3 regions of the Pseudomonas sp. 300 genome follow, and region 2 is predicted to be linked to each of the others. Evidence: predicted binding sites of a transcription regulator. Region 2 holds the regulator's gene; each other region holds the start of a gene.
What was found. The regulator sigma-54, encoded in region 2, starts transcription at its own class of promoters, with help from an activator protein. The targets are predictions, from matches to a motif close to ANTGGCATNNANNTTGCTNT.

Region 1: the regulator sigma-54 is predicted to act here: its motif matches at 2,381-2,400, upstream of flgB (flagellar basal body rod protein FlgB).
Region 3: the regulator sigma-54 is predicted to act here: its motif matches at 2,484-2,503, upstream of Q7W83_RS18085 (circularly permuted type 2 ATP-grasp protein).

Annotation. Positions count from the first base shown of each region.
Region 1 is NZ_JAVLRV010000002.1:3,228,405-3,238,773, reverse strand. It holds gene flgA (flagellar basal body P-ring formation chaperone FlgA) at 1-187, opposite strand, end outside; gene Q7W83_RS21290 (chemotaxis protein CheV) at 269-1,201, shown strand; gene cheR (protein-glutamate O-methyltransferase CheR) at 1,248-2,075, shown strand; gene flgB (flagellar basal body rod protein FlgB) at 2,443-2,850, shown strand; gene flgC (flagellar basal body rod protein FlgC) at 2,854-3,297, shown strand; gene flgD (flagellar hook assembly protein FlgD) at 3,313-4,047, shown strand; gene flgE (flagellar hook protein FlgE) at 4,080-5,399, shown strand; gene Q7W83_RS21260 (ribonucleoside-diphosphate reductase subunit alpha) at 5,672-8,566, opposite strand; gene Q7W83_RS21255 (response regulator) at 9,300-10,022, shown strand; gene Q7W83_RS21250 (ATP-binding protein) at 10,019-10,369, shown strand, end outside.
Region 2 is NZ_JAVLRV010000001.1:939,590-949,958, forward strand. It holds gene Q7W83_RS04225 (class II fumarate hydratase) at 1-1,079, shown strand, start outside; gene Q7W83_RS04230 (hypothetical protein) at 1,107-1,538, shown strand; gene Q7W83_RS04235 (superoxide dismutase) at 1,540-2,151, shown strand; gene Q7W83_RS04240 (ZIP family metal transporter) at 2,182-3,075, shown strand; gene Q7W83_RS04245 (HPr family phosphocarrier protein) at 3,083-3,358, opposite strand; gene rapZ (RNase adapter RapZ) at 3,374-4,231, opposite strand; gene ptsN (PTS IIA-like nitrogen regulatory protein PtsN) at 4,234-4,698, opposite strand; gene hpf (ribosome hibernation-promoting factor, HPF/YfiA family) at 4,711-5,019, opposite strand; gene Q7W83_RS04265 (RNA polymerase factor sigma-54) at 5,094-6,587, opposite strand; gene lptB (LPS export ABC transporter ATP-binding protein) at 6,772-7,497, opposite strand; gene lptA (lipopolysaccharide transport periplasmic protein LptA) at 7,497-8,045, opposite strand; gene lptC (LPS export ABC transporter periplasmic protein LptC) at 8,032-8,604, opposite strand; gene Q7W83_RS04285 (KdsC family phosphatase) at 8,612-9,136, opposite strand; gene Q7W83_RS04290 (KpsF/GutQ family sugar-phosphate isomerase) at 9,136-10,110, opposite strand.
Region 3 is NZ_JAVLRV010000002.1:2,570,403-2,580,771, forward strand. It holds gene Q7W83_RS18075 (transglutaminase family protein) at 1-83, opposite strand, end outside; gene Q7W83_RS18080 (alpha-E domain-containing protein) at 80-1,030, opposite strand; gene Q7W83_RS18085 (circularly permuted type 2 ATP-grasp protein) at 1,043-2,452, opposite strand; gene Q7W83_RS18090 (ribonuclease E inhibitor RraB) at 2,905-3,246, opposite strand; gene Q7W83_RS18095 (hypothetical protein) at 3,464-3,697, opposite strand; gene speE (polyamine aminopropyltransferase) at 3,851-4,726, opposite strand; gene Q7W83_RS18105 (PLDc N-terminal domain-containing protein) at 4,986-5,177, opposite strand; gene Q7W83_RS18110 (hypothetical protein) at 5,248-5,778, opposite strand; gene Q7W83_RS18115 (methyl-accepting chemotaxis protein) at 5,958-7,439, shown strand; gene Q7W83_RS18120 (Mpo1-like protein) at 7,647-8,012, shown strand; gene Q7W83_RS18125 (acyl-CoA thioesterase) at 8,013-8,810, opposite strand; gene Q7W83_RS18130 (CHAD domain-containing protein) at 9,013-9,771, opposite strand; gene Q7W83_RS18135 (hypothetical protein) at 9,865-10,143, opposite strand; gene Q7W83_RS18140 (patatin-like phospholipase family protein) at 10,366-10,369, shown strand, end outside.

The DNA.
Region 1 (10,369 bases), on a different contig from region 2:
TAGCCAGGTAGTCTTCTACGGTGAATTCAAGAAAGCCCTGGGTGACGCCGATAAGCATGTCAGGCAAGGTAACCGCGTCAGCAAGGGCAGGGCTGCCAGCGTTGAACAGGCAAACGGCCGGCACCGCACAGAGCAATCTGCGGAAGAAGGATGTCAGGCGTCGGAAAAATGTCGGTTCTGTGTTCATAAGAGTTAAAAAGCAAGCGCCGTGCCGTTTAGTGATGAATGTGCGTCGCAACACACTTAGCGTTGGTGTAGGAGTCTGGGCATGGCTGGTGTAATGGATTCGGTAAACCAGCGCACGCAACTGGTAGGGCAGAATCGCCTGGAGCTGTTGTTGTTCCGTCTCGACGGCCAGCAGCTGTACGGGATCAACGTGTTCAAGGTTCGCGAGGTGCTGCAATGCCCCAAGCTGACCCTGATGCCCAAGTCCAGTCCTGTCGTGTGCGGTGTGGCAAATATTCGGGGGGCGACCATTCCGATCCTAGATCTGGCAATGGCGACCGGTTCCGGGGCGCTTAAAGATCAAAGCAATCCCTTCGTGATCATCACGGAGTACAACACCAAGACCCAGGGTTTCCTGGTGCGCTCGGTGGAACGCATCGTCAACATGAACTGGGAGGAGATTCATCCGCCTCCCAAGGGGACCGGGCGCGATCATTACCTGACGGCTGTGACTCGGGTCGACAATCAGTTAGTCGAAATCATCGACGTCGAGAAAGTGCTGGCGGAAGTGGCACCGACGCCGGAAGCGATTTCCGTCGGCGTGGTCGATGTCGAAACCCAGCACAAGGCGCTGTCGCTGCGGGTGCTGACGGTCGATGACTCGTCGGTGGCGCGCAAGCAGGTCACGCGTTGCCTGCAAACGGTCGGTGTCGAAGTGGTGGCGTTGAACGACGGACGGCAAGCGCTGGATTACCTGCGCAAGCTGGCCGACGAGGGCAAGAAGCCGGAAGAAGAGTTCCTGATGATGATCTCCGACATCGAGATGCCGGAGATGGACGGGTACACGCTGACGGCCGAGATCCGCAACGACCCGCGCATGCAAAAGCTTCATATCATCCTGCATACTTCGTTGTCGGGTGTGTTCAATCAGGCGATGGTCAAGAAAGTCGGTGCCGATGACTTCCTGGCCAAATTCCGTCCTGATGACCTGGCATCCCGGGTAGTCGACCGGATCAAAGCAGCAGATATCAGCTAGGGGCCTTCTGCCCCTGGTGGTTAATACGATTTAAGAGGCGGCATCATTGTCTACGGGTAATTCGGATTTCGAACAGTTCCGGGTCTTCCTGGAAAAAGCCTGTGGCATTTTGCTCGGTGAAAACAAGCAGTATCTGGTCTCGAGCCGTCTCAACAAACTGATGGAACAGCAAGGCATCAAGTCTTTGGGTGAGCTGGTTCAGCGCATCCAGACCCAGCCGCGCAGCGGTTTGCGCGAGATGGTGGTGGATGCCATGACGACCAACGAAACCCTGTGGTTTCGTGACACCTATCCGTTTGAAGTCTTGAAGAACAAGGTGCTGCCCGAAGCCATCAAGGCGGCTCCGGGGCAGCGCTTGCGAATCTGGTCGGCGGCCTGCTCTTCGGGTCAGGAACCGTATTCGCTGTCGATGTCCATCGACGAGTTCGAGCGGGTCAACATGGGCCAGTTGAAGATGGGCGTGCAGATCGTTGCCACTGACCTGTCCGGCACCATGCTGACCAACTGCAAGACTGGCGAGTACGACAGCCTGGCCATCGGCCGCGGTTTGTCGCCCGAGCGTCTTCAGCGTTATTTCGACCCGAAAGGGCCGGGGCGCTGGGCCATCAAGGCACCCATCAAGAGTCGGGTGGAGTTTCGCTCGTTCAACCTGCTGGACAGCTACGCGAGCCTCGGCAAGTTCGACATCGTGTTCTGTCGCAACGTGCTGATCTACTTCTCCGCCGAGGTGAAGAAAGACATCCTGTTGCGCATCCACAGCACGCTGAAGCCGGGCGGTTATCTGTTCCTCGGGGCGTCCGAGGCGCTGAACGGTTTGCCGGACCATTACCAGATGGTCCAGTGCAGTCCGGGGATCATTTACCAGGCGAAGTGATGGCTTTGCGGTATCGAAAAAACGGGAGTCCTCAGGGGCTCCCGTTTTTTTATGCCTGGTGATTTCCCGCCAACACCGCTAAACCCTGTGGGAGCGAGCCTGCTCGCGATGGCGTCGTGTCAGCCAACATCAATGTATGTGTTACACCGCTATCGCGAGCAGGCTCGCTCCCACAGGGGATGGCGGTGTTCTTGAAAGGGGTGATAAGCGGCAGAAAAGCGGCAGGCGGCGGAAACCCGTTGCCGCTTTTCTGGCATTGCCGCTTTGCCCCTGCCCGCAAAGCCCCGGTTTACGGGGTTTTATAAATTGGCACGCCGCTTGCTATGTCCATCGTACGAAAAATCAGGTCACCCGAAGGTTTCCCGACATGAGCATCAGCTTCGATAAAGCGCTCGGTATCCACGAACAAGCCCTGGGCTTCCGCGCTCAGCGTGCCGAAGTCCTGGCCAACAACATTGCCAACGCCGACACCCCGAACTACAAGGCCCGGGATCTGGACTTCTCGAAAGTGCTCGCTGAGCAGAACGAGAAAACCAAGAGCGGCACGTTCGCCTTGAACATGACCAACAACCGTCATATCGAAGCCGAAGGCATGGGCAATGGCGACGAGTCGCTGCTGTATCGCACGCCGATGCAACCGTCGATCGACCAGAACACCGTGGATGCTCAGCTGGAACAGTCGAACTACGCGGAAAACGCGATCAACTTCCAGGCCAGCTTCACCCTGCTCAACAGCAAATTCAAAGGGCTGATGTCAGCCCTTCGCGGAGAGTAAGTTATGTCCCTATCCAGTGTTTTCAACATTGCCGGTAGCGGCATGAGTGCGCAAACCACGCGCTTGAACACCGTGGCCTCGAACATCGCCAACGCCGAGACCGTTTCGTCGAGCATTGACCAGACCTACCGCGCGCGTCACCCGGTGTTCGCCACCATGTTCCAGGGCGGGCAGAGCGGCGGCAGCGATTCGCTGTTCCAGAACCAGGAGGCAGCCGGTCAAGGCGTGCAAGTGCTGGGCGTCGTCGAAGACCAGAGCAATCTGGATGCGCGTTACGAGCCGAACCACCCGGCGGCCGATGCCAAGGGCTACGTCTACTACCCGAACGTCAACGTGGTGGAAGAAATGGCCGACATGATTTCCGCGAGCCGTTCGTTCCAGACCAACGCCGAAATGATGAACACCGCCAAAACCATGATGCAGAAGGTCCTGACCCTCGGTCAGTGATAAGGGGCGACTCAGATGAGTGTTACCGATACCACCAGCAGCCTTAGCCTCAAAGACATCCTGGCCAACTCTTCGATCAAGACCAACACCAGTGCCGACGGTCTGGCGGCCGCCACGAACAGCGCCACCGGCAAACAGGCCCTGGGCAAGGACGCGTTCCTGCAGTTGCTGGTGACACAACTGAAGAACCAGAACCCGCTGGAGCCACAGGACAACGGCGAGTTCGTTGCCCAGCTGGCGCAATTCAGCAGCCTGGAAGGCATCACCACGCTCAACACCACCGTGGGCGGTCTGGCGAACAACCTGGCGGGCAGCTTGAGCTCGTCCCAGGCGTTGCAGGCGTCGTCGCTGGTGGGCCGTTCGGTCATCGCGCCGGGCGACAAGGCGGTGGTCGACACCACCAAGAGCTTCACCGGTACAGTCGCCGTGCCTGCCGAGGCCGATCCGGTCAAGGTCAAGATCACCGATGCCGAAGGCAAGGTGATCCGCACCATCGACCTGGGCAAACAGAAGGCCGGCAACGCCAGCTTCATCTGGGACGGCAAGAACGAAGCCGGTGAAGTGGCCAAGGCGGGTACGTACACCTTCGGCGCCACTGCGACTTACGACAGCAAGGCGACTTCGCTGGTCACCTACCTGCCGGCCACCGTCACCAGCGTGACCATCAGCCAGACTGGCGGTGAGTTGATGCTCAATCTGGCCGGGCTGGGCAGCGTTGCCCTGTCCAAAGTACAAACCATTGGTATGTAAGAGCCGACTAACCCGGCACAAAGGAGTGGAATATGTCTTTCAATATCGGCCTTAGCGGTCTCTATGCAGCCAACAAACAACTGGACGTGACGGGCAACAACATCGCCAACGTCGCGACCACCGGTTTCAAATCGTCCCGTGCGGAATTCGAAGACGTTTACTCGGCCACCAAGCTGGGGTCGGGCAGCAAAACCATCGGTAACGGCGTACGCCTGGCCAACGTTTCCCAGCAGTTCACCCAGGGCGACATCAACAACACCGGCAACGTGCTGGACATGGGCATCAACGGTTCCGGCTTCTTCGTGCTGAACACCAACGGCTCGCTGTCCTACACCCGTGCCGGTACGTTCAAGGTCGACAAGGACGGTTACGTTACCAACACCGATGGCACTGCACGTCTGCAGGGCTACGGCGTGGATGCCAATGGCAAGATCCTCAACGGTGTGTTGACCGACCTGCGTATCGATACCTCGAACCTGGCGCCGAAAAACACCTCCACGGTGTCGTCGACGATCAACCTGAATTCCACCGCACTGGAAATCAATCAGGCGCTCGTCCCGTTCGATCCGACCAAAGAAGCCTCTTTCACCAAGCAGTTCGGTACCAAGGTGTACGACACTCAAGGTAACGAGCACACCATGGACCAGTACATGGTCAAGACGGGTGCGAACACCTGGAAAACCTACACCCTGATTGATGGTCGCAACCCGGATGGCACCGACCCTAGCCCTACCGCGGTTCCGTTGAACCCGCCGGTCGCTTCGACCATGGTGTTCGATACGTCGGGCAAGCTGGTTTCGGTCACCACACCGGCCGTTCCGGCGCCGATCGTCAGCCCTGACCTGAAGGTCACCGGCTGGGTTCCCGGCACCGTGACCAATGGCGTGTGGAAAGCCAACGGCGCTACTTCCGGCGTCATTACGGTCTCCATGGACAAAACCACGCAATTCAACGCCGATACTGCGCGTTCGATTCCTTCGCAGAACGGTTACGCCACCGGTCAGATCACCAACCTGACCATCGACGGCAGCGGCGTGATGCTCGCCAACTTCAGCAACAGTCAGACCAAGGCCATCGGCCAGATCTCCCTCGCCAGTTTCACCAACGAACAGGGTCTGCAGCCTGTCGGCGGCACCAGTTGGAAAGAAACCTTCGCGTCGGGTATCCCGGGCTACGATGCACCGACCACCGGTACGTTGGGTGAGATCCACTCCAACTCGCTGGAAGAGTCCAACGTCAACCTGACCAGCGAACTGGTCGACCTGATCAAGGCGCAGAGCAACTACCAGGCGAACGCCAAGACCATTTCGACCCAGAGCACCATCATGCAGACCATCATTCAGATGACCTGATGCAGGTTGGCTGATTGCTGCACAAAGAACCCCTCGCAAGAGGGGTTTTTTTATGGCCGGGATTTTGTGTTGTGTGCCGGGTGTTGGGTTGTTTGTGATGGCGCCATCGCGAGCAGGTTATGTGCGCAGATGATCAAATGTGGGAGCCAGCCTGCTGGCGATGGCGTTATACCAGTCACCACATTCCTCAGGGCAAAAGAAAACCCCTGACCAATCCAGAGGACTGATCGGGGGTTGTCGGGTAAGCGCCTCGCGGCGCCTACAGGCTCAGCTTATTGGCAAGCTTCGCAATCCGGCTCGTCGATGGCGCAAGCCTTCGGTACTGGAGCAGGGCCGGCAGGAGCAGCCAGGACCGAATCTTCACCGTGGTTGCCGCCGCTGGAAACAGCGTTCAGCTTGCCGGTGTTGATGGTCGACTTCTCGGTGCTGGTCGCGGCCAGGGCACGGAGGTAGTAAGTGGTTTTCAGACCACGGTACCAGGCCATGCGGTAGGTCACGTCCAGTTTCTTGCCCGAGGCGCCAGCGATGTACAGGTTCAGCGATTGAGCCTGGTCGATCCACTTCTGGCGACGGCTGGCCGCGTCAACGATCCACTTGGTGTCCACTTCGAAAGCAGTCGCGTAGAGCTCTTTGAGTTCTTGCGGGATGCGTTCGATCTGTTGAACCGAACCGTCGTAGTACTTCAGGTCGTTGATCATGACCGAGTCCCACAGACCGCGAGCCTTCAGGTCGCGAACCAGGTACGGGTTGATCACGGTGAATTCGCCCGACAGGTTCGATTTCACGTAGAGGTTCTGGTAAGTCGGTTCGATCGACTGCGAGACGCCAGTGATGTTGGCGATGGTCGCGGTCGGTGCGATGGCCATGATGTTGGAGTTACGGATGCCTTTCTGTACACGGGCGCGAACCGGTGCCCAGTCCAGGGATTCGTTCAGGTCAACGTCGATGTACTTCTGGCCACGCTGCTCGATCAGGATCTGTTGCGAATCCAGCGGCAGGATACCTTTGGACCACAGCGAACCCTGGAACGTCTCGTACGCGCCGCGCTCGTCGGCCAGGTCGCAGGAGGCCTGGATCGCGTAGTAGCTGACCGCTTCCATCGACTTGTCGGCGAACTCGACGGCAGCGTCGGAACCGTAAGGAATGTGCTGCAGGTACAGCGCGTCCTGGAAGCCCATGATGCCCAGACCGACCGGACGGTGCTTGAAGTTGGAGTTCTTCGCTTGTGGCACCGAGTAGTAGTTGATGTCGATTACGTTATCGAGCATGCGTACGGCGGTGTTCACGGTGCGTTCCAGCTTGGCGGTGTCCAGCTTGCCGTTGACGATGTGGTTCGGCAGGTTGATCGAGCCCAGGTTGCAAACGGCGATCTCGTCCTTGTTGGTGTTCAAGGTGATCTCGGTGCACAGGTTCGAGCTGTGGACCACGCCGACGTGCTGCTGCGGGCTGCGCAGGTTGCACGGGTCTTTGAAGGTCAGCCATGGGTGGCCGGTTTCAAACAGCATGGACAGCATTTTGCGCCACAGGTCTTTGGCCTGGATGGTCTTGAACAGCTTGACCTTGCCCGGGTACTCGGTCAGGGCTTCGTAGTACTCGTAACGCTCTTCGAAGGCCTTGCCGGTCAGGTCGTGCAGGTCCGGAACCTCGGATGGCGAGAACAGGGTCCACTTGCCGTCATCGAAGACACGCTTCATGAACAGGTCAGGGATCCAGTTGGCGGTGTTCATGTCGTGGGTACGACGACGATCATCACCTGTGTTCTTGCGCAGCTCGATGAACTCCTCGATGTCCATGTGCCAGGTTTCCAGGTAGGCACACACAGCGCCCTTGCGCTTGCCACCCTGGTTGACGGCAACGGCGGTGTCGTTCACCACTTTCAGGAACGGTACGACGCCCTGGGATTTGCCGTTGGTGCCCTTGATGTAAGAACCCAGTGCACGAACCGGGGTCCAGTCGTTGCCCAGGCCGCCGGCGAATTTCGACAACATGGCGTTGTCGTGGATCGCGTGGTAGATGCCCGACAGGTCATCCGGCACGGTGGTCAGGTAGCAGCTCGACAGCTGTGGACGCAGGGTACCGGCGTTGAACAGGGTCGGAGTCGACGACATGTAGTCGAAGGACGACAGCAGGTTGTAGAACTCGATCGCACGGTCTTCTTTGTTCTTCTCTTCGATTGCCAGGCCCATGGCCACGCGCATGAAGAAAATCTGCGGCAGTTCGAAGCGGATGCCGTCCTTGTGGATGAAGTAACGGTCGTACAGGGTTTGCAGGCCCAGGTAAGTGAACTGCTGATCGCGCTCGTGGTTGATCGCCTTGCCGAGTTTTTCCAGGTCGAAGGTGGCCAGGACCGGGTTCAGCAATTCGAATTCGATACCTTTGGCGATGTAGGCAGGCAAGGCCTTGGCGTACAGGTCGACCATTTCGTGGTGGGTCGCGCTCTCGGCGACGCCCAGGAAGTTCAGGCCTTCGGCACGCAGGGTGTCCATCAGCAGGCGGGCGGTCACGAACGAGTAGTTCGGCTCACGCTCGACCAGGGTACGGGCGGTCATCACCAGGGCGGTGTTGACGTCGGTCAGGGCCACGCCGTCGTACAGGTTTTTCAGGGTTTCGCGCTGGATCAGGTCGCCGTCGACTTCTTCCAGGCCTTCGCACGCTTCGGTGACGATGGTGTTCAGGCGACCCATGTCCAGAGGAGCAAAGGTGCCATCGGCGCGGGTGATGCGGATCGACGGGTGAGCGTTGACCGCTTCTTCTGCCGGGGCGTGGGCAGCGCGCTCTTTCGAACGACCGTCACGGTAGATCACGTAGTCGCGAGCCACTTTCTGCTCGCCGGCACGCATCAGGGCCAGTTCGACCTGGTCCTGGATTTCTTCGATGTGGATGGTGCCGCCCGACGGCATGCGACGCTTGAAGGTCGCGGTGACTTGTTCGGTCAGACGGGCAACGGTGTCATGGATTCGCGACGAAGCGGCAGCGGTGCCGCCTTCAACTGCGAGAAACGCTTTGGTGATCGCGACGGTGATTTTGTCATCGGTGTAAGGAACGACAGTGCCGTTACGCTTGATCACGCGCAGTTGGCCAGGCGCGGTGGCGGACAGATCCGAAGTCGAATCAGCGGCCTGCGGCAAGGTGCCCTGCGGGTTCTCGCGAGTTGTGTCGGTTTGCATGGGGGTGTGTCTCCACATTCTCTATGTTTGTTTGAGCACCTTCATGGTGCCCACCGTTCTGTCCTGAAGCACTACAACCGACGGGCGTCGGGCATAACAACTTCGGGACAGTAGGAAAAAGGCTAATGATGCCGCGTCCCTGCCGAAGTCTTTGGTAACGAACCTGAGCTCGTCACCGGATTCCATTCCGGGTAGCAGCAATGACTGCAACACCCGTACCGTTCTGGCCATTCAAGCCTGAAAAAACGGTGCCGTCCGCATGAGCGGTTTGGGCTTGTAATTTGACACTTGGTTCAACCGGAAACAGGCAATAAAGCACTTGAGTTCCGGGTGTGAAATGTGGTTGGGCTTTTAGGTCAAAACCCTACATGTAGGGTTTTTTTGGCGCCGGGGTACAAGATAGTGCGTTTTGGAAGGTGTTGCAACGTACTACCTGTGGATAAACCTGTGTGTAAATTGTGTGTGAAATTTGGAACCGGCGTGCAGGCCGCGACCTAGCTGGAGCGCGCCCTTTTTAACGGGAATTCTGCCGCTGAAAACAGTCGCGCAGATTTTTAAGGGCGCGAACCCTATCACAAAAAACCGGGTTGTCCGAACGCATTTGCCGGCTTGTGTTATCGACGAGCGACGTTTATACAATCGGCCAATGGTTATGCATTCTTATCCTCCCCAATCATTACAAAAAGACGGGCGGATCCTTCCTTATAAGTGTTGTTGGCAAGCAGAGGTCACCGTGGAGCAAGAAGCCTGGCAGGTGTTGATTGTGGAGGACGACCAGCGTCTGGCCGAACTGACTCGCGAATACCTGGAAGCCAATGGCCTGCGTGTGTCGATCGAAGGCAACGGCGCCCTGGCGGCCGCGCGCATCATCAAGGAGAAACCGGACCTGGTGATCCTCGACCTGATGCTGCCGGGCGAAGACGGCCTGAGCATTTGCCGCAAAGTCCGCAGCAAATATGACGGACCGATCCTGATGCTCACCGCGCGCACCGACGACACCGATCAGATCCTCGGCCTCGATCTGGGCGCCGACGACTATGTCTGCAAACCGGTTCGACCGCGTCTGCTGCTGGCGCGTATCCAGGCTCTGTTGCGGCGCAGTGAAGCGCCTGAAGCCGTCCCGGAAAAACAACGTCGTCTGCAGTTCGGCCCGCTGGTGGTGGACAACGCCTTGCGTGAAGCCTGGCTGCATGACAACGGTATCGAGTTGACCAGCGCCGAGTTCGACCTGCTCTGGCTGTTGGTGGCCAATGCCGGGCGCATCCTCTCTCGTGAAGAGATATTCACCGCCTTGCGCGGCATCGGCTATGACGGCCAGGACCGCTCCATCGACGTGCGCATCTCGCGCATTCGGCCGAAGATCGGCGATGACCCGGACCATCCGCGACTGATCAAAACCATCCGCAGCAAAGGTTACCTGTTCGTGCCGGAAGCCTGCGTAGACCCGTCGCTGTGAATTCGATCTTCCTGCGTATCTATGGCGGCATGTGCGCGGCGCTGATTCTGGTGGCCGTGCTCGGCGTGCTGGCGCTGCACATGCTCAACCAGGTGCGCAGCGAGCAGTACCGCGAGCGCCTGGCCCACGGTACGTTCTCGTTGATGGCCGATAACCTGCAGCCGATGAATGAAACCCAGCGTCATCGCGCCTTGCTGGTGTGGGAGCGCCTGCTCGGTATTCCGTTGGCGCTGAAGACTTTTGCCCAGACCGACCTCGATCTGACTCAGCGCACCCGCGTGCTGCGCGGTCAGGCGCTGGTGGAGCAGACCGGTCCGCATGCAGCGAAGGTCTATCGACTGATCAGC
Region 2 (10,369 bases):
CCAGTTCCAACATGAATGCCAACGAAGTGATTGCGACCCTGGCCAGCCGTCTGCTTGGCGAGCCGGTGAACCCCAATGATCACGTCAATTGCGGCCAGAGCAGCAACGACATCATCCCGACCACCATTCACGTCAGCGCTGCGCTGGCGTTGCATGAACAATTGCTGCCGGCACTGGTGCGTCTGGTGCAGGTGATCGAGCACAAGGCCGAAGAGGTTCATCACCACGTCAAAACCGGTCGCACTCACTTGATGGATGCGATGCCAGTGCGCATGAGCCAGGTGCTCAACGGTTGGGCGCAACAACTGAAGGCCAACATCGGCCATCTGCAGGATCTGCTGCCGAGCCTGCAGTCCCTGGCTCAGGGCGGTACGGCGGTGGGCACCGGTATCAATGCGCATCCAGAATTCGCCAGACTTTTCAGCCAGCAGCTGACCAGATTGACTCAGGTGCAATTCACGCCGGGCACCGATTTGTTCGCTCTGATCGGCTCTCAGGACACCGCCGTTGCGGTCTCCGGGCAGCTGAAAACCACCGCTGTATCGCTGATGAAAATCGCCAACGACCTGCGCTGGATGAACTCCGGTCCACTGGCCGGCCTCGGCGAAATCGAACTTGAAGCCTTGCAGCCGGGCTCGTCGATCATGCCCGGCAAGGTCAATCCGGTGATCCCGGAGGCCACCGCGATGGTCGCCGCCCAAGTGATCGGCAATGACACGGTGATCACCATCGCCGGCCAGTCGGGCAATTTCGAGCTGAACGTGATGCTGCCGATCATCGCCCAGAACCTGCTGAGCAGCATTGAATTGCTGGCCAACTCCAGCCACTTGTTGGGTGAAAAGGCTATCGCCAGCTTCAAGGTCAACGAAGCCAGGCTCAAGGAAGCGCTGTCGCGCAACCCGATTCTGGTCACGGCACTCAACCCGATCATTGGTTACCAAAACGCTGCGGAGATCGCCAAGAAGGCTTATCAGCAGGGCCGGCCGGTGATCGATGTCGCTCTGGAACACACTGACCTGTCGCGCAGCCAACTGGAAGAGTTGCTCAATCCGGAAAAGCTCACCGCAGGCGGCGTGTAATCACCGCAACCGCTTTGGAGGCTCACCATGGAGCACTGGAAACGCACGATCGAAAGAGCAAACCGCTGTTTCATGCTGGGCGAATACGTCGATGCTCGCGAGGCTTACTTGCAAGCATTGGCCCTGGCCCAGGTGTTGTTCGAGCGCTGGGCGGATGCCGACGAAGCGGTGGCGGCCTGCGTGATTTCCCACCACAACCTGGCGGACCTGCATTTGCGTCTGAACCAGCCGGAGGAGAGCGCCGAATACCTGTGCGCCATCCACCAACGGTTGTTGAAGACTATGCAGGACCCGCGACTGGCGCCGGCATTGCGTGAAGCCGCGCTGCGTCAGAGCAGCAAAACCTACGTCGAACTGTTGAATTTCATCAGCGAGCACGGCGAATACCCGCGCACTCATCGTTTACTGCACATCGATGCCGCGTCGTCCCCTGCGCCTCTACACCATGGAGTCCACTGAAATGGCTTTTAGCTTGCCTGTCTTGCCGTACGCCTACGATGCCCTGGAACCGCATATCGATGCGCAGACCATGGAAATCCACTACACCAAGCATCACCAGACCTACATCAATAACCTTAACGCTGCCGTCGAAGGCACCGAGTTTGCCGAGTGGCCGGTGGAAAAACTGGTGGCTGCCGTTCAGCAACTGCCGGAAAAACTCCGCGCGGCGGTGATCAATCAGGGTGGCGGTCATGCCAACCATTCGCTGTTCTGGGAAGTCATGGTGCCCAACGGCGGCGGTCAGCCGGTCGGCGAATTGGCCAAGGCCATCGAGGAGCAGTTGGGCGGCCTCGACCGTTTCAAGGAAGCGTTCACCAAAGCCGCGCTGACCCGTTTCGGCAGCGGCTGGGCCTGGCTGAGTGTGACGCCGCAAAAGAGGCTGGTCGTTGAAAGCAGCGGCAACCAGGACAGCCCCTTGATGAACGGCAATACGCCGATTCTGGGGTTGGATGTCTGGGAGCATGCCTATTACCTGCAGTATCAAAACCGCCGTCCCGAATACATCAACGCGTTTTACAACGTGATCAATTGGCCCGAAGTCGCTGCGCGCTATCAGGCTGCACTGGTTTAAGTCTTCTAGAAAAACAATCCTGGGCTGACTATGGGCACTGAAACACTGGCGATCGGAAGTGGGCGGATGTTTCGTTACGCGTTTGGGTCGCTGTTACTGCTGGCGGGCATGAGCTTGTTGGTCGCGCATGGGCTCGCGTGGCTGGATCTCGAGCCGAAACTGCTGCGCGCGTTGCAAGGCGGGGCGATTTGCGCCTTGGGCACGGCCTTGGGCGCGGTGCCGGTGCTGGTGATTCGACGCATGCCTCAGGCGGTCAGCGATTCGCTACTCGGCTTTGGCGCCGGGGTTATGCTCGCCGCAACGGCATTTTCGCTGATTGTTCCGGGCATTGCCGCCGCTGAAAGCCTGGGACTGACACCTTGGACGGCCAGCGGGCTGATCAGTTTCGGCATCATGCTTGGCGCGTTCGGGCTGTATCTGGTGGATCGAAAGGTTTCCGGTGCTTCGCCGGAAATGCTCGTCGGCACGCTGGAGCGGCCGGTTATTCCGCCACGGATCTGGTTGTTCGTGTTTGCCATCATTGCCCACAACATTCCTGAAGGCATGGCGGTCGGTGTCTCGGCGGGTGGCGGCATGCCCGACGCCGACAGCCTGGCGATGGGCATTGCCTTGCAGGATGTGCCGGAAGGATTGGTGATTGCGTTGGTGTTGGCCGGGGCAGGGATGTCGCGGGTCAAGGCGTTCCTGATCGGCGCGGCATCAGGGTTGGTCGAACCGGTCTTTGCGCTGTTGTGCGCCTGGCTGGTGAGCCTTGCCGAGTTGCTCTTGCCGTTGGGGCTGGCGCTGGCGGCTGGGGCCATGCTGCTGGTGGTCACGCATGAAGTCATTCCCGAGTCGCGCCGCAATGGTCACGACAAGCTTGCCAGCCTTGGGCTGCTGATCGGGTTTTGTCTGATGATGGTGATGGATACAGCGCTCGCCTAGGCGAGCGTTATTCGCCTTCGTCGAAGAAGTTGTTGATCAGCGCGACCAGCGCGTCCAGCGCTTCCTGTTCCTGCTCGCCTTCCGTGCTCAGATGGATTTTGGTGCCTTTGCCTGCAGCCAGCATCATCATGGCCATGATGCTTTTGCCGTCGACCGTGGACTGCGGCGTGCGTCCTACCCTGATCGTGCAATCCTTGAACTGACCGGCCACGCCGACGAACTTGGCGGAAGCGCGGGCATGCAGGCCCAGCTTGTTGATGATTTCGATTTCCAGAGCAGGCATCGCGATGTGAATCCTTTAGCTGAGGTCGCGGTGGCGGACCTGGACGTTCTTCAGGGATTTTTGCAGGACCTGGCCCAGACGTTCGGTCAGGTAGACGGAGCGGTGATGCCCGCCGGTGCAGCCAATGGCAATGGTGACATAAGCGCGGTTGCTGGCGGCAAAGCGGGGCAGCCATTTGAGCAGGTACGTGGAAATGTCCTGGAACATCTCCTCGACGTCCGGCTGGGCCGCCAGGTACTCGGCAACCGGTTGATCAAGCCCGGACTGCTCGCGCAGCTCCGGCTTCCAATAGGGGTTGGGCAGGCAACGCACATCGAACACCAGATCGGCGTCCACCGGCATGCCGCGTTTGAATCCGAACGACTCCACCAAAAACGCAGTACCGGGTTCCGGTTGGTTCAGCAGGCGCAACTTGATGGTATCGCGCAACTGATACAGGTTCAGGTTGGTGGTATTGACCTTGAGATCGGCGAGGTCGGCAATCGGCCCGAGCAGGTTGGTTTCATCGTTGATCGCCTCGGCCAGCGAGCGGTTGGCGCTGCTCAACGGGTGACGACGGCGAGTTTCCGAAAAACGCTTCAGCAAGGTTTCTTCGTCGGCGTCCAGGTACAGGACATCGCATTGGATATGTCGGCTGCGAACTTCTTCGAGCAGTTCCGGAAACCGGCTCAAGTGGCTCGGCAAGTTGCGCGCGTCAATGGAGACGGCCACCAGCGGCTGCGCAAGTTCGGTGTGGATCAGCGCGCGCTCGGCCAGTTCCGGCAACAACCCGGCAGGCAGGTTGTCGATGCAGTAATAGCCGTTGTCTTCGAGAACATCGAGCGCGGTGCTTTTACCTGAGCCGGAGCGGCCACTGACGATGATCAAACGCATGATTACTGCCCGTTTTGCTCGTTCAGGACAACCTGATACAAGGCTTCATTGCTCGGAGCGCTGCGCAGTTTTTCGCGCACTTCCTTGCGATCGAGCATGCTGGCGATCTGGCGCAGTAGCTCCAGGTGCGCATCGGTAGCGGCTACCGGGACCAGCAGAACGAACAGCAGGTCAACCGGGGCGCCATCGATGGCGTCGAAATCGATGGGAGCGTCCAGGTGCATCAAGGCACTGATGGGCGAGATACAGCCTTTGAGGCGGCAGTGAGGAATGGCGATGCCGTTGCCAAAACCGGTCGAGCCGAGTTTTTCACGGGCAATCAACGCCTCGAAGACAACTTGCATCTCCAGATCCGGCACTTCCCGGGCGATCAGGTTGGCAATTTGCTCGAGGGCTTTCTTTTTGCTGCCGCCCGGCACGTTCACGAGGGAACGGCCGGGGGTCAGGATGCTTTCAAGTCGGATCATGGGTTGGGAGTGTTAACGACCGGTCGCGCCCTGGAGGAGGCTCTGGGTCTTTTCCTTATGCTTTTTGAGTTGTTTATCCAGCTTGTCGGTCAATGCGTCGATCGCCGCGTACATATCGGTATGTTCCGCGTTGGCGACCACTTCATTGCCGGGAATATGCAGCGTGGCTTCGATTTTCTGCTTCAGCTTTTCGACCGTCATCGTGACCTGCACGTTGGTGATCTTGTCGAAATGCCTCTCTAACCGTTCGAGTTTTTCGCCGATGTAGGTGCGAAGAGGTTCGGTCACTTCCAGTTGGTGTCCACTGATGTTGACTTGCATACAGCTTCTCCTTCGTTGCCAGTGCATAAAGCGGTAGACCAGATGATCTACCACTGGAACGCTGTGGCGTGGCTCTACATCAACCGCTTGCGTTCGCTCGAAGGCGCGATCCCGAGGGATTCGCGGTACTTGGCGACGGTGCGGCGAGCCACCTGAATGCCTTGTGCCTCCAGTAAACCAGCGATCTTGCTGTCACTCAACGGCTTTTTCTGATTTTCAGCGGCAACCAGTTTTTTGATGATCGCGCGGATCGCTGTGGACGAGCATTCACCGCCTTCGGACGTGCTGACGTGGCTGGAGAAAAAGTACTTCAGCTCATATATGCCCCGAGGGGTATGCATGAATTTTTGTGTGGTCACCCGCGAAATCGTCGATTCGTGCATGCCCACCGCTTCGGCGATGTCATGCAGTACCAACGGCTTCATCGCTTCGTCGCCGTATTCCAGAAAACCGCGCTGATGCTCGACGATCTGGGTGGCAACTTTCATCAGGGTTTCGTTGCGGCTTTGCAGGCTCTTGATGAACCAGCGGGCCTCTTGCAACTGATTGCGCATGAAGGTGTTGTCGGCGCTGGTGTCGGCGCGGCGCACAAAACCGGCATATTGGGCATTGACCCGCAGCCGTGGCACCGACTCCTGATTCAGTTCGACCAGCCAGCGCTCGTTGTCTTTGCGCACGATCACGTCGGGTACGACGTACTCGGCTTCACTGGATTCGATCTGCGAGCCAGGGCGCGGGTTGAGGCTCTGGACCAGTTCGATCACCTGGCGCAGTTCATCTTCCTTGAGCTTCATGCGGCGCATCAGCTGGCTGTAGTCACGGCTGCCGAGCAAATCAATGTAATCGCTGACCAGGCGCTTGGCCTCGGCCAGCCAAGGTGTCTTGGCCGGCAGCTGGCGCAATTGCAGCAGCAGACATTCACCCAGGTTGCGGGCTCCGATGCCGGCAGGTTCGAATTGCTGGATGCGATGCAGGACGGCTTCGATCTCGTCCAGTTCGATGTCGAGTTCAGGGTCGAAGGCTTCGAGGATTTCCTCGAGGGTTTCGTCCAGGTAACCCTGGTTGTTGATGCAATCGATCAGGGTTACGGCGATCAGGCGATCGGTGTCGGACATCGGCGCCAGGTTCAGCTGCCACAGCAGGTGGCTTTGCAGGCTCTCACCGGCGGATGTACGGGTAGTGAAGTCCCACTCGTCGTCATCGTTGCTCGGCAGGCTGCTGGCGCTGGTTTGGTAGACATCTTCCCAGGCGGTGTCGACGGGCAGCTCGTTGGGAATGCGCTCGTTCCAGTCACCTTCCTCGAGGTTGTCCACCGTCGGGGCGGTTTCCTGGTAGGAGGGTTCCGAGACGTCGGCATTGGGTTGCTGTTCGGCTTTGTCGGCCAAGGGGTCGGCGTTATCGAAGTCGTCGCCTTCTTCCTGGCGTTCGAGCATCGGATTGGACTCCAGGGCCTCCTGGATTTCCTGTTGCAGGTCCAGGGTCGACAATTGGAGCAGGCGGATGGCCTGTTGCAGCTGCGGTGTCATCGTCAGCTGCTGGCCCATTCTCAAGACTAGCGATGGTTTCATGGCAGGGGCTAAACACCTTATTCGCCGGCGCGCATGCGCCATCCACTACAGGGCGCCGAAGCGCCAAACATAAGCAAATTATATGCCCGAAACCGTAGCGTTTGCCTAGAGCGCTGTAACAATAAAAAACTATTGATTTTTTATCGAGACAAGCGCACGGACAACCAGCCAGACACCTCAGCGCTTACAGACGGAACTCGTGGCCCAGATAGACTTCTTTCACGAGGTCGTTGGCCAGGATGGTGGCCGAGTCACCTTCGGCGATCAGTTGGCCATCGTTGACGATGTAGGCGGTTTCGCAGATATCCAGGGTTTCACGGACGTTGTGGTCAGTGATCAGCACGCCAATGCCCTTGGCCTTGAGGTGGTAGATGATCTGTTTGATGTCGCCCACCGAAATCGGGTCCACACCGGCGAACGGTTCGTCGAGGAGGATGAATTTCGGGTTGGTCGCCAGTGCCCGGGCGATTTCCACGCGGCGGCGTTCGCCACCGGACAGGCTCATGCCGAGGTTGTCGCGGATGTGGCTGATGTGGAATTCCTGCAGCAGGCTTTCCAGCTCTTTGCGACGATCGGCCTTGTCGAGTTCCTTGCGGGTCTCGAGGATCGCCATGATGTTGTCGGCGACCGAGAGTTTGCGGAAGATCGACGCTTCTTGCGGAAGATAGCCGATACCGGCCTTTGCACGACCGTGCATCGGCTGGTGGCTGACGTCCAGATCATCGATCAGGACGCGGCCCTGATCGGCCTGAACCAGGCCGACAATCATGTAGAAGCAGGTGGTTTTACCGGCGCCGTTAGGGCCAAGCAGGCCGACGATCTGACCGCTGTCGATGGACAGGCTGACGTCGCGCACGACCTGACGGCTCTTGTAGCTCTTGGCCAGATGCTGAGCTTTCAGAGTTGCCATTACGGGGCCTTTTGCTCTTCGGTTTTCTTTTTCGGCTGGATCACCATGTCGATGCGCGGACGCGATTCGGTCACATTGGTCCCTGTGGCACGACCGGCGCTGGCAAGCTTTTTATTGGTGTCGTAGACGATTTTCTCGCCTTGGGTGACGTTGCCGTCTTTATCGACAACTTTGGCGCGATCGATCAGCACGACGCGGTCTTGCGAGGCGTGGTACTGGATGGTGACCCCCCAGCCCTGAACGGGCTTGGTGTCGCCTGCCGTTTGCAGTTGTTCGAAGTAGGCGAGGTTGCCCACCGAAGTCACCACGTCGATGTCGCCCGCAGGGGTGCGGGTCATGGTCACAGTATTGCCCTTAACGATCATCGAGCCTTGGGTGATGATCACGTCACCTTTATAGGTGGCAATGCCGTTCTTGTCGTCCAGTTGGGCGTCGTCGGCCTGAATACGGATAGGCTGCTGTTGATCGTTCGGCAGAGCCCAGGCGCTCACGCTTCCCAGTGCTGCGCCCAGACCGAGCAAAATAGGGAGAGTTTTAACGAGCCTCATACTGTCCTCTTACGTTCGATAGCAGGTGTATCCTGCTTTCTTTCAAATACGCTTTCATTCCCTTGCCAGTCGATACACCGCCAGCGCCGTCGATTCTAACGGGTTGCTCGGTCTGCGCATATTGCTGTTGCGGGAACACGGTCATGCGGGTGGAGGTAATCAGGGTCTTGCGGTTTTTCTCGTCGAAGCGCGTGATGCGCACCGAGTCGATCAGTTCGACCTGAGTGCCGTCCGGGTTGACTTCGCCGTGTTCGCTCTGGACGTGCCAAGGGAACTGGGTGCCGCGGAACAGGTTCAGGTCCGGGTTGGTCAACAGCGTCACTTCGGTCGCTTTCAGATGTTCAACCTTGTCGGACGTCATCTCGTACTGCAGTTTGCCATCCGGCAGGTACTGCACGCTGTGCGCGTTGATCGCGTAGTAGTCGATTTCGCTCTCATTGACTGTAGCCACTGGCTTGTCGAGGAAGCGTTCCGGGCTGATGTTCCAGTAGCCGACCGCAGCAAAAATCGCTGCGATGCAACCGAACACCAGGATGTTACGAAATTTCTTGCTCAGCATAGTTGGCTCACAGGTACGCGGCGTTGGCCGCATCGAGGCGGCCCTGGGCGCGCAGGATCAATTCGCAGAATTCGCGAGCGGCACCCTCGCCACCACGGGCCTGGGTGATGCCGTGGGCGTGTTCACGCACGAAGCTGGCGGCATTGGCCACCGCCATGCCCAGGCCGACGCGGCGAATCACCGGCAGGTCTGGCAGGTCGTCGCCGAGGTAGGCGACTTGTTCATAGCTTAGATTGAGCTGGGCGAGAAGCTCGTCGAGCACCACCAGTTTATCTTCGCGGCCCTGATAAAGGTGGGGAATACCGAGGTTCTTCGCCCGTCGCTCGACCACCGGGGTCTTGCGGCCGCTGATGATAGCCGTCTGCACGCCCGCTGCCATCAACATCTTGATGCCCTGGCCGTCGAGTGTGTTGAATGTCTTGAATTCGCTGCCGTCTTCAAGGAAATACAGGCGTCCGTCGGTCAGGACGCCGTCGACGTCGAATACCGCGAGTTTTATCTGTTTGCCGCGTTGCAGCAGGTCCGCACTCATTACATTACTCCCGCACGCAGCAAGTCGTGCATGTTCAAGGCGCCGACCGGGCGGTCTTCGCTATCGACCACGACCAGCGCGTTGATTTTATGGTCTTCCATGATTTTGAGTGCCTCGGCCGCGAGCATCTCGGCGCGAGCAGTCTTGCCGTGGGCGGTCATGACCTGGTCGATCGTCGCGCTATGGATATCGATGCTGCGATCCAGGGTGCGGCGCAAATCGCCGTCGGTGAAGATCCCGGCGAGTTTGCCGTCGGCTTCGAGGATCACGGTCATGCCCAGGCCTTTGCGGGTCATTTCCATCAGCGCGTCCTTGAGCAGAGTGCCGCGCTGGACTTGCGGCAGCTCTTGCCCGGCGTGCATGACGTTTTCCACTTTCAACAACAGGCGTCGGCCCAGCGCACCACCGGGATGGGAAAACGCGAAGTCTTCAGCGGTGAAACCGCGGGCTTCGAGCAGCGCAACGGCCAGAGCATCGCCCATGACCAGCGCCGCGGTGGTCGACGACGTCGGTGCCAGGTTCAGCGGGCAGGCTTCATGCTCCACGTGCACGTTGAGGTTGACCTCGGCAGCCTTGGCCAGCGGTGAGTCGGGGTTGCCGGTCACGCTGATCAGTTTGATGCCCAGGCGCTTGATCAGCGGCAGCAGGGTGACGATTTCGTTGGTGGAGCCGGAGTTCGACAGGGCCAGGATGATGTCGTCGCGGGTGATCATGCCCATGTCGCCGTGGCTGGCTTCAGCCGGATGTACGAAGAAAGCCGTGGTGCCGGTGCTGGCCAGGGTGGCCGCGATCTTGTTGCCGATGTGCCCTGATTTGCCCATGCCGACCACGACCACGCGGCCTTTGCTGGCCAGAATCATCTCGCAAGCGCGTACGAAATCTGCGTCGATATGGGGCAGCAAGCCTTGTACGGCTTCCAGTTCGAGGCGGATGGTGCGTTGTGCTGATTGAATCAGGTCGCTGGATTGGCTCATGTCAGAAATCGTATAGCCTGATGAAAAGGCGGCGATTATAGCGGTAATGATCAAAACCCTCACGCAAGTTCGTCGCGCTTTGACATTCCCTTCTTCCGAAACCCTCTAAATGCTGCTTTTTGCCTGTCATGCTACTGAATATGGCCCGGCTTGGAGCTTGGGCGCTTGGCCTTTGCAGTGATATAGTTCGCCGCCAGTTCGGCCTGCCCGGGATGTATGTGCTTTCGCCAGAAAGTCAGGCGTCCGAGTGAGAGGCTGC
Region 3 (10,369 bases), on a different contig from region 2:
GGGGTCAGTCGCAGGTACTGGATGCTCGCCCGCACCTGATCTTCGTAGTGATAGGTGGTCTCGTGGCTAATGGAAAGTCTCATGCAGCCTCCAGGTAGGAACTGTGTATGGCGTTACCCAACTGGCGCACCAGCGGGATGAACTCGGTCAGCCAGGCATGCAGGCCTTCGTCGAGAATTTCGTTGATGCCGGTGTAGCGCAGGCGTGCGTCCATTTCGGCGGCCAAACGTTGCGCAGGACGGCCATTGGCCCCCGGCAGTTGAGCGAGGATCTGGTCGATTTCTTCGGTGCAGGCGCGCAGGGATCGCGGGACATCGGCGCGCAAGAGCAGCAACTCGGCCACATGCCGGGCGCCAGGGGCGTCGCGGTAGATTTCGGTGTAGGCCTCGAACGACGACAAGGCTCGCAACAAGGCACTCCACTGGTAATAGGCGTGAGCCGTGCCGTCGCTGACCGCTTCGGCCTGATCGCCCGCCATTTCGTAGCGCGCATCGAGCAGGCGCAAGGTGTTGTCAGCCCTTTCGATAAAGGTGCCCAGACGAATAAACCGGAACGCATCGTTGCGCATGATCGTGCCGTAGGACGCGCCACGAAACAGATGGGAACGCTCCTTGATCCACTCGCAGAACCGGCTCATGCCGTAGCGACTCAAGCCTTGCTCGGCAATGCCGCGAATTTCCAGCCACGTGGCGTTGATGTTTTCCCACATGTCCGCGGTGATTCGCCCCCGCACGGCATGGGCACTGGCCCGCGCCGAACCGAGGCAGCTGTAAATGCTCGCCGGGTTGGCCGCGTCCAGGGCGAAAAAGTGCAGCAGCCGTTCGGCATGCAACTCGCCGTGGCGTTCGAGGTAATCGTCCAGGGTGCCGGTAATCAGCAGCGGCATGGCGAGCTCATGCAGACCATCCCCGCGACCATCCTGTGGCATCAGTGACAGTGAATAACTGATGTCGAGCATCCGTGCGAGGTTTTCCGCCCGCTCCAGGTAACGCGACATCCAATACAAATCCGAGGCAGTTCTACTTAACATGGCAGGCTTCCTTCAATCCTCGACCACCCAGGTGTCCTTGGTTCCGCCGCCCTGGGAGGAGTTCACCACCAGGGAGCCTTCACGCAAGGCGACACGGGTCAAACCACCGGGCACAACCCGGGTTTCGCGGCCAGACAATACAAACGGACGCAGGTCGATGTGGCGTGGTGCGATGCCATTTTCGACAAAGGTCGGACAGGTCGACAGGGACAACGTCGGTTGCGCGATGTACGCGTGGGGCTTGGCCTTGATCCGCTCGCGGAAGGATTCGATTTCCGCCGCTGTCGCCGCCGGCCCCACCAGCATTCCGTAACCGCCGGAACCCTGGGTTTCCTTGACCACCAGATCCGGAAGATTGGCCAGCACGTGGGACAGTTCAGAAGGATTGCGACACTGGAACGTCGGCACGTTTTTCAGGATCGGTTCCTCATCGAGGTAGAAACGGATCATGTCCGTCACAAACGGATACACCGATTTATCGTCCGCGACCCCGGTGCCGATGGCATTCGCCAGCACCACGTTGCCCGAGCGGTAGGACGACAGCAGCCCCGGCACGCCGAGCATCGAGTCCGGGTTGAACGCCAGCGGATCGAGGAACGCATCGTCGAGGCGACGGTAGATCACATCCACCGCTTTCGGCCCGTCGGTGGTGCGCATGAACACCTTGTCGTCCCGCACGAACAGGTCCGCGCCTTCTACCAGTTCAACGCCCATTTCTCGCGCAAGGAACGCATGCTCGAAAAACGCGCTGTTGAAGCGACCCGGTGTCAGCACCACCACGCTCGGGTTGTCGATGGGGCTGGAGCTTTTCAGGGTGTCGAGCAACAGGTTCGGATAGTGGTCGATAGGGGCGATGCGCTGGGCCGAGAACAACTCGGGGAACAGTCGCATCATCATCTTGCGGTCTTCGAGCATGTAGCTCACGCCGCTGGGTGTACGAAGGTTGTCTTCGAGCACGTAGTACGTGCCGTCGCCATCGCGCACCAGGTCGACGCCGGAGATGTGCGAATAGATATCCCGATGCAAATCCAGCCCCTGCATCGCCAACTGGTATTGCTCATTGGCCAGCACTTGCTCGGCCGGGATGATGCCGGCCTTGATGATGCGCTGCTCGTGATAGAGGTCGGCGAGGAACATGTTCAACGCCTTGACCCGCTGGATGCAGCCGCGTTCGACAATCCGCCACTCACTGGCGGGGATGCTGCGCGGAATGGTGTCGAAGGGAATCAGGCGCTCTGTCCCCTGCTCGTCCCCGTAGAGCGTGAAGGTAATCCCGGCGCGATGAAACAACAGATCGGCCTCGCGTCTCCGTTGTGCCAGAAGCTCGTCAGGCGTTTCGGCCAGCCAACGGGCAAACTCCCGATAATGCGGACGGACCTGGCCGCCGGCATCGTACATCTCATCAAAATAGGTGCGGATCATGCCGTACTCCTTGTCACCCGGACATCTAGGCTTCGCAAGGCCCGTGCCATCGGCAGAAACGCTTTAATATCAATCAGTTGGATAATCACGCCATTAGCACCGCACCAATCCTGTGCGGTAAATGCCCCAACCTGATCGCCCCCGCTTCATTGCGAAGCAATGCTTTCGCCTATCACCAGCATAGTCAGAGTTGATTTCAGTGCCCGGCAGTTGGTGCGGATAATCGGCGCATTCGCTGGAAATGCTTACTGAACTTCCCTTTTAGCCGCCTGCTCGGGCGGCTTTTTTTTGTTTCCGGATTTGTGCCCGGTGGCGTGGCAGCCAGTTTTGCGGAGATTGGGAGGACGCCACCGCCAGCAAGCCGGCTCCTACACAGGTCGGCGTTGAATCCACAAACGAAAACGGCCAACCCGTAGGTCAGCCGTTAGTGGATGTTGTCGCTGTTCATAGTGTTATGCGAGTAGCCCTCGTACCTCCTGCTTGACGCCCCATCCTTCGATGATGCCACCCAAAGGCTCGACCACCGCCTCGAAATCCTGCTCAAAGTCGCCGATGCCGTCGTAGGTGGCGGACATCACTTTGCTCAGTTCCAGGGCCCATGCGCCGTCGTCCCGTACGCTGATCTGTGCATTCATGGATTCGCCGGAATAATGCCCTGCCGCCCTGCGTGCCCGCTCCTCGTCCGGAAAAATGGCGTAGAACTCGATGGGATGGAAACGTGAAAAGTCAAAACCGCCTTCTTTCATGCGGCGCAGCACCGAGCTGCTGATGTCTTCTTGATAGGCTGTGCTCATGAAACGTCCTCCTGAACCGATGGATAGACTTTCCGTACTCCCGACGCCTGCAACCGAATGGTGCAAGCATTGCGGCAACCACGTTGCCGAGGGGAAACAAGCATGTAGCTGACAAGACCAGACCTTAGCGATCCAATCGCTGATCTCGATTGCAGAGTAGCCTCAAGTAAGCGCCGCTGCCAAGGCCTGGTGTTTCAAGAGTGTGCCAGAGAGTGTTTCAGACGGGAGTGATGCCGAGGATTTGTATGCTGTTCTGGGACTTGAGATTCTTGACGCTCGCATCAGCAGTGCGCCCTTCCAGATCGTTCAGATCCAGTTCGGCAGCGACAGGAAGGAGACGGGCCTTGATGAGTTTGGCGGCATGCTCGTTGTCCGGGCATTCGTCGCACTCAAAGACTTCATCGACTGTTTCGCCGTGATCATCCACGAAAGTGATTTTCCACTTTTGCATCAGTGCCTCCTCGAACAAACCCGCAAATGGGCTTACACCTATCTGGACTTTTGGCCTGACTGATCGTTCAAACGGATTACGGCACACCAACATGAAAACACACAGAACCTGTGGGAGCTGGCTTGCCAGCTCCCACAGGGGATGTGAATAAGCTTAGTCGTTGCTTGGCTTGTTGATCGCTTGCAGCACGTATTGCGGTAAGGCAAACGCGCCGATGTGGATTTCCGGGTTGTAGTAGCGAGTGATGATGCCGCTGCCGGCGAAGCGCTGTTGCAGGGTTTCGCGGGACAGTTTGCGATAGGCGGTGTCGGTCGCGCCCCAGGCAAAGGTCATCGAGCCGCCGATGTAGGTCGGCACGGCGGCCTGATAGAAATGCCAGTCCGGGAACAGGCTGCGCAGGCGCCCGGCGGTGGTTTTGACTTCTTCGATCTGCATGAACGGCGTGCCGTTCTGGGTCACCAGGATGCCGCCTTCGTTGAGGCAACGACGGCAGGCCTGGTAGAAGTTTTCCGAAAACAGCACTTCGCCCGGACCGATAGGGTCGGTGGAGTCGGAAATGATCACGTCGAACTTTTCAGTGGTGGTGGCGACGAAACGCATGCCGTCATCGATCACCAGGTTCAGGCGCGGATCATCGAACGCCCCCTTGGAGTGGTTCGGCAGGAATTCCTTGCACATGTCGACCACGGTGCCGTCGATCTCGACCATGGTGATGTGCTCGACGCCACCGTGTTTGGCCACTTCACGCAGCATGCCGCCGTCGCCGCCACCAATGATCAGCACGCGTTTGGCGCTGCCGTGCGCCAGGATCGGCACGTGGGTGAGCATCTCGTGGTAGATGAATTCGTCGGCTTCGGTGGTCTGGATCACACCGTCCAGCGCCATGACCCGGCCCATGCGCGGGTTTTCGAAAATCACCAGGTGCTGGTGTTCGGTGCGCACTTCGTGCAGCAGTTTTTCCATGCGAAAACGCTGGCCGTAGCCTTCGTAGAGGGTTTCCAGGTAATCGCTGGTTGGAGTGTTGCTCATGGGAAGTGCTCCGATGAATGCGGTGGCAACGGACGGTTACCCGCCCATGAAGGCCAATCGATCAGCTCGATTGCCCGGGAAAGGCGCGCATTCTACGTCGCGGAAGATGACAGGTCGAACGTCAGTTGACGGCTCGACGCCAAACCTGTGGGAGCTGGCCTGCCAGCGATAGTATCGCTGCGGTCTATCAGAGACTCCGCAGTGATGCCATCGCTGGCAGGTCAGCTCCCACAGGTTCGGTGGTGTTTCGGGAAACGGGTCAGATCCGCACATTGCCCCGTGGCCCGGCGATGGCCCAGATGATCAGGCCCAGGACCGGCAGCAGCAGGATCAGCAACACCCAGACAATTTTCATCCCGGTCGAGACGCCACTTTTCAGCACGTTGATGATTGCCCAGATATCCAGGGCCAGAATGATCAGGCCAACCAGACCGTTGAACGTGGAACCCATGGTGTCGCTCCCTAAGAGTGGATTGCACTCTTAGGATAGCCGGCCTTGGCGAGGGTTCCGTTTTATTCCATCAAACGTGGATGGCGACTTTCAGGGCTTCCAGGGACGGCGCGGCCGTGATGCCGACTTCAGCGCACAGCTCGAGCACACGCGCAACGTCGTTGCCATAGACCAGCACCACTTGCAGCTCGTCGTCCAGCAGCTGGCTGAAGTTCATCAGCGTGTAACCGCCATTCTCCTTATTCATGCTGCCCATCTGCACCTGAATGCGATTGAGCGCAGTCAGGGCTTCGGTTTTGGCCAGTTGCTTGGGTTTGATGTTGAAATCCACGCCCGGGCCGAACGACGCGACGATCTGCGCGAACAGGTCCATGTAGGTGTCGGCCTGGAACAGCACGGTTTCCGGCAGGCTGCCGACGACGACCCACTCGCCCAATGGCATCGGGAAGGTGTCGTCGTAGTTGATGTCCGGATTGGCCGTCAGAAAAGCCTCTGGATCGGCGTAGGCCTGGGCCGCTTCGTCAGCGACTTTGAGGATTTCGTCTTCGCTCATGCACCCGGAGCTGATTTTGCTGATGAGTTCGACGAGTGCGGCTTTCATGGGGGCGGAATCCTGTAGCGAGGGAATTTTGAAGGCGCGAAGGATAGCGCATTACGTCCCGCAGTTCCTGCGCGCGAGCGTGAGGGGGAATGTTGACGCATATCAAGATCCAGCGCCTCGGGTAGCGGCACAATGCTGGCACCTTGCCAATGCTGTTTCCGCTATCAGAGAAGACCTCCATGGGTGCCTGGCTTAGCAACATCTCGCTGAAATATAAATTCTGGGCGGTCAACGCTGTCGCCTTCGTCACCACCCTGCTGTTGGTGTTGTACGCCGTACAGCTCGAACAGCAGGCCCGCAGTCATGCCTCTCAAGCGTCCGCTCAGGCACAGGCGCGATTGCTCAACGCCTGGCCTGCCGGGCAAGCGCTGCCCAAAGCCGATAACCTGCTGACATTCAGTCGCGGGCAGGCACCGTTGCTGAACGAGCAGCCCGTGCTGGAACTGGCGGATGCCAACGGCTGGGTCGAGATCAACTCGATGCCGCTATTCGGCGACAACCTGCTGATGGGCGCCGAAGTGTTCACGCGCACCGATGGTCAACAGGTGGCGGTGATCGCGTATGGCCCGAGCCTGAGCCAGGTGTTCGGTGAGCGTTTCGCCAACTACGCGGTCGCGGTGTTCATTCTGATGCTGGCGATGCTCGGCGCGTCGCAACTGTTGATCCGTTTTCTGCTCAGCCAGCTCAACACTTTGAAAGACGTGATGCTTCACGTTGAGAAAACCGGCGACCTCTCGGCCCGTGTACCGCTGGCCTGCAACGACGAGGTCGGGCAGATGGCCGGCGCGTTCAACGCCATGCAGGCCGGTTATCAACGGGTGGTCACCACTGTCGCCAACACCGCGCGGCAACTGGATGTCGGCGCCGCGCGGCTGGCATCGAGCATGAACGAGGTTCGTCACGGCATGCTGGGCCAGCAAAGCGAAACCGACCAGGCCGCCACGGCGATCAACGAAATGACCGCCACCGTCTATCACATCGCCCAGCACGCCGGCGCCACCCGCGACCTTTCGCAAACCGCCGACACCCTGGCCGGCAGCGGCCAGGAAGTGGTCAGTCGCGTGCAGAAGTCGATTGCAGGGTTATCCACTGGCGTGCAGCAGACGGCGGAGATGATTCAGCGCCTGGCCGAGGACAGTCAGAAAATCAACGGCGTGGTCAATGTCATTCACAGCATCGCCGAGCAAACCAACCTGCTGGCACTGAACGCCGCGATTGAAGCGGCCCGGGCCGGGGAAATGGGACGTGGCTTTGCAGTGGTCGCCGATGAAGTGCGCAACCTGGCCAAACGTGTGCAGACCTCGACCGATGAGATCACCCTGATGGTCTCGGCGCTGCAGGCCGGAACCCGGGACGCGGTGGACTTCATGCAGGAAAGCTCGTTCAAGGCCGACGACTGCGTGCAACAGGCTCAAGAGGCCGGCGCCGCATTGCTGGAAATCACCAGCGCCGTGGCGCAGATGCGTGAAAGCAACACGCAGATCGCCGTGGCGGCCGAGCAGCAGAGCCAGGTGGCGGAAGAGATGAACCGGGCGGTGGTGAGCATTCGCGATGTGACCGAGAACACCGTGCAGCAGACGGTGGATTCGGCGACGACCAGTAATGAGTTGGCGGCGTTGGCCGGCGAGTTGAGCAAGGCCATTGGGCAGCTCAAGCTGTAACGGCCCCATCGCGAGCAGGCTCGCTCCCCCATTTGAAATGCATTCCAATGTGGGAGAGAGGCCGGCCTGTCGGCAAAGGTGCCAGCCCGGTCAACATCAATATTGCCCATGACACCTATCACTCCGATAGCCATCCTTGATTCGCCGCCCGCCCATGCCGCGCCTATTCTTCAACCATGTGTTCAACATGGATCGAGGATCAGCATCATGGGCAAACGTCACCCCAACCTTCCCGCCTGGCAATGGCGCGCGTACCCGGACAATCACCAGCACCCGGCTAATCTGGTGTTGCACCTGATTGCCGTGCCGCTGTTCATCGTGGCGTTTCTGCTGCTGGTGTGCGGTGTGTTCAGCCTGAGCTTTGCGAACTTCGCGATTGGCGTCATCGGCCTGCTGGCGGCATTGGGCCTGCAACGCCACGGTCACAGCCTGGAGGCGCAAGCCTCCGAGCCGTTCAGTGATCGCAAGGACGCGGTATCGCGCCTGCTGGTCGAGCAATTCCTGACCTTCCCACGGTTTTTCCTCAGCGGCGGCTGGTGGCGCGCCTGGCGTGAGCGCCACCGTCGTCACTGATCAGGCGAAAATCGTCACCGTCTGCCGGCTCATGGCAATCAACTGACCCTGTGCGTTCCACAGCTTCGCCGCCGCGTGACCGTAGCCGTCAGCGGCATGTTCGATTTCAACGAAGTATTTGCACCAGTCCAGCGTGCTCAGTTCCAGCAGTGGCTGGACGAATTCGATGGTCCAGGTCAGCGTGCTGCCCATCGCGACTTTCGTCAGGTGCGGCAACAGCGCCGGTGGCCAGGCGTCCACCAATGCCAGGATATGCGCCTCACTGACCGCCTCTTCCTTCACGTCCCCACGCAAGCGCACCCAGCCGCCCATCTCGCGGGATTTATTACCGGTGAACGGCAGACCGCCAACGCTCCAGCGCATCGCCAGATGGCGCATGAACTCCGGGGTCACGCCTTTGATGTACGGCAGTTCCTGGCAGTCATCCCAGTGTTTCATTTCCGGGGCCGCCGTCGCCGATACCGCCACTTCGGACGGTCGCGAGGCGCCGAAGCTGCCCTGGATCAGCGTCACCACCTGGCCCTTCTGCATCGCCCGCCCCAGTACCTGGCTGACAGCCTTGCCTTCGCGCAGGACATCCACTTCAAAACTGACCGGCACTTCAGGCTCGACCGGCCCGACAAAAGTGATCGCCAGCGAACGCACGGGGCGATCCGCCGGCACCCTGGCGCGCATGGCTTCGTATTGCAAAGCCGCCACCAGGCCGCCGAAGCTGGCACGCCCCTGTGCCCATTCGGCCGGAATAGACAGCTCCAGCGGCTGGCTGCGGACGGCGTCGAGCAGATCGGAAAAGCGCATGAAAACCTCAAGGGCAGAAAAGGATGGAGGAATGTTAACCAGCCACGGGGGACGACACAGCGCTTATTCTGGCCAAAGAGACTGACAGATAGGCCGCAATCGGATCGAACACAACTTTCATGTTCAACACAAGCCCGCTCCCACAGGGTTTTGTGTTGTCCGCCCTATTGGCGATGAGACCCACATTGGATCGGCGGAGGTTTCAGGATTTGAAACAGGCGGCACTGAGTTTGTCGAGGACTCGGTCCGCACGACCCTCAGCGTTGACCATGGTGGTTTTCCACACGGCCACGCAAGGCTGCAAATCGGCTTCCTGTTCGGCCCGGGCCAGCCATTGCCAGCAATCGTGCCAATCGCCCAATGCGGCCTGGGCCGATTTCAGTCTGGGCAGTGCCGGTTTCGGCAAGCGATCCAGCTCGGGATACGCTTCGATGCCGTAGCGAACGCGTTTGATCAACAGGCGCAGACGATGGCGATCATGGGCGGGATCATGCAGCGCCTGGTCGAGTTTCTTCCATTGTTTGGCCAGGCGTTTCCCGATGCGTTGACCCAAGCCCTTGAGCAACCCCTGACGCTGCGAGGCGCGCAAGAAACGCGGAAAGGCGTCAAGGATCATCAGCAACTGCGCCAGCTCAGGGCTCGCCGCAACGGCCGGATAAGCCTTGGCCATCTGCGCCATGCGTCGCTGCGCTGCTTCGGGTTGATCGTGCTCAAGCAAGTACGCCGCCAGCACCTCACGATCTCGCAACGGCGTGGTCAGGTCACCGACCCGGGACGCCGCCACTTCCAGCTGCTCGACCCCGGGCAAGCCGCGCAATGGACGCAGCAGACTGCGCAAACGGCGAACCGTGGTGCGCAGATCGTGCAACGCTTCCGGGTCTGTTCGAGCACTCAAACGGGCCTGACAGGCCAGCAAACGGACTTCCAGGCCCAGAACATGAGCCACCAACCGATTAATCATGGGATTGACTCCAATTAGGAGCCGGCTTGCTGGCGAGGGTGGCCGTGATGGCGCCATCGCCGGCAAGCCGGCTTCTACAGACTAGCGCCTTGATTAACGGCCGGCACGTGACTCACGAATATAGAAGCGTGCCTTTTCGGCTTTCTTGGTGCAGCCTTCGAACGCTTCGAATTGCTGCTGGGTCTTGGCGCCGGTCAGTAACGACAGGGCCTTGGAGTAACTGACGGTGCCGGCGAAACCTTCGGCCTTGGCCAGGTCCAGCTCATGCCACGCGGCATCGATCCCGCTGCCACAGCTGTCACGGTAAGCGGTTTTACCGGCACAACCGGCGAGTGCCAGCGCAATCAAGGGCACACAGATCCAGGCTTTCATCACTTACACCTCAACAATAGGTAAACAGTCGTGCACGTAAGACGGTCTGGCGCGTGAAAAGTGCCTTGCTCCCGCCGCGCAAACTCTAGCGCTGGCGAGAATACCCCCTGCCGCCATGGAGTGTCGAAAAAACGACGCCGTCACCCTGCCATACGACCTTAGCGATTGAAGCACAGCCCTCGATGGGTGCATTGTTGAACCTTGTTCAGAAGAGGTCGATTCATGA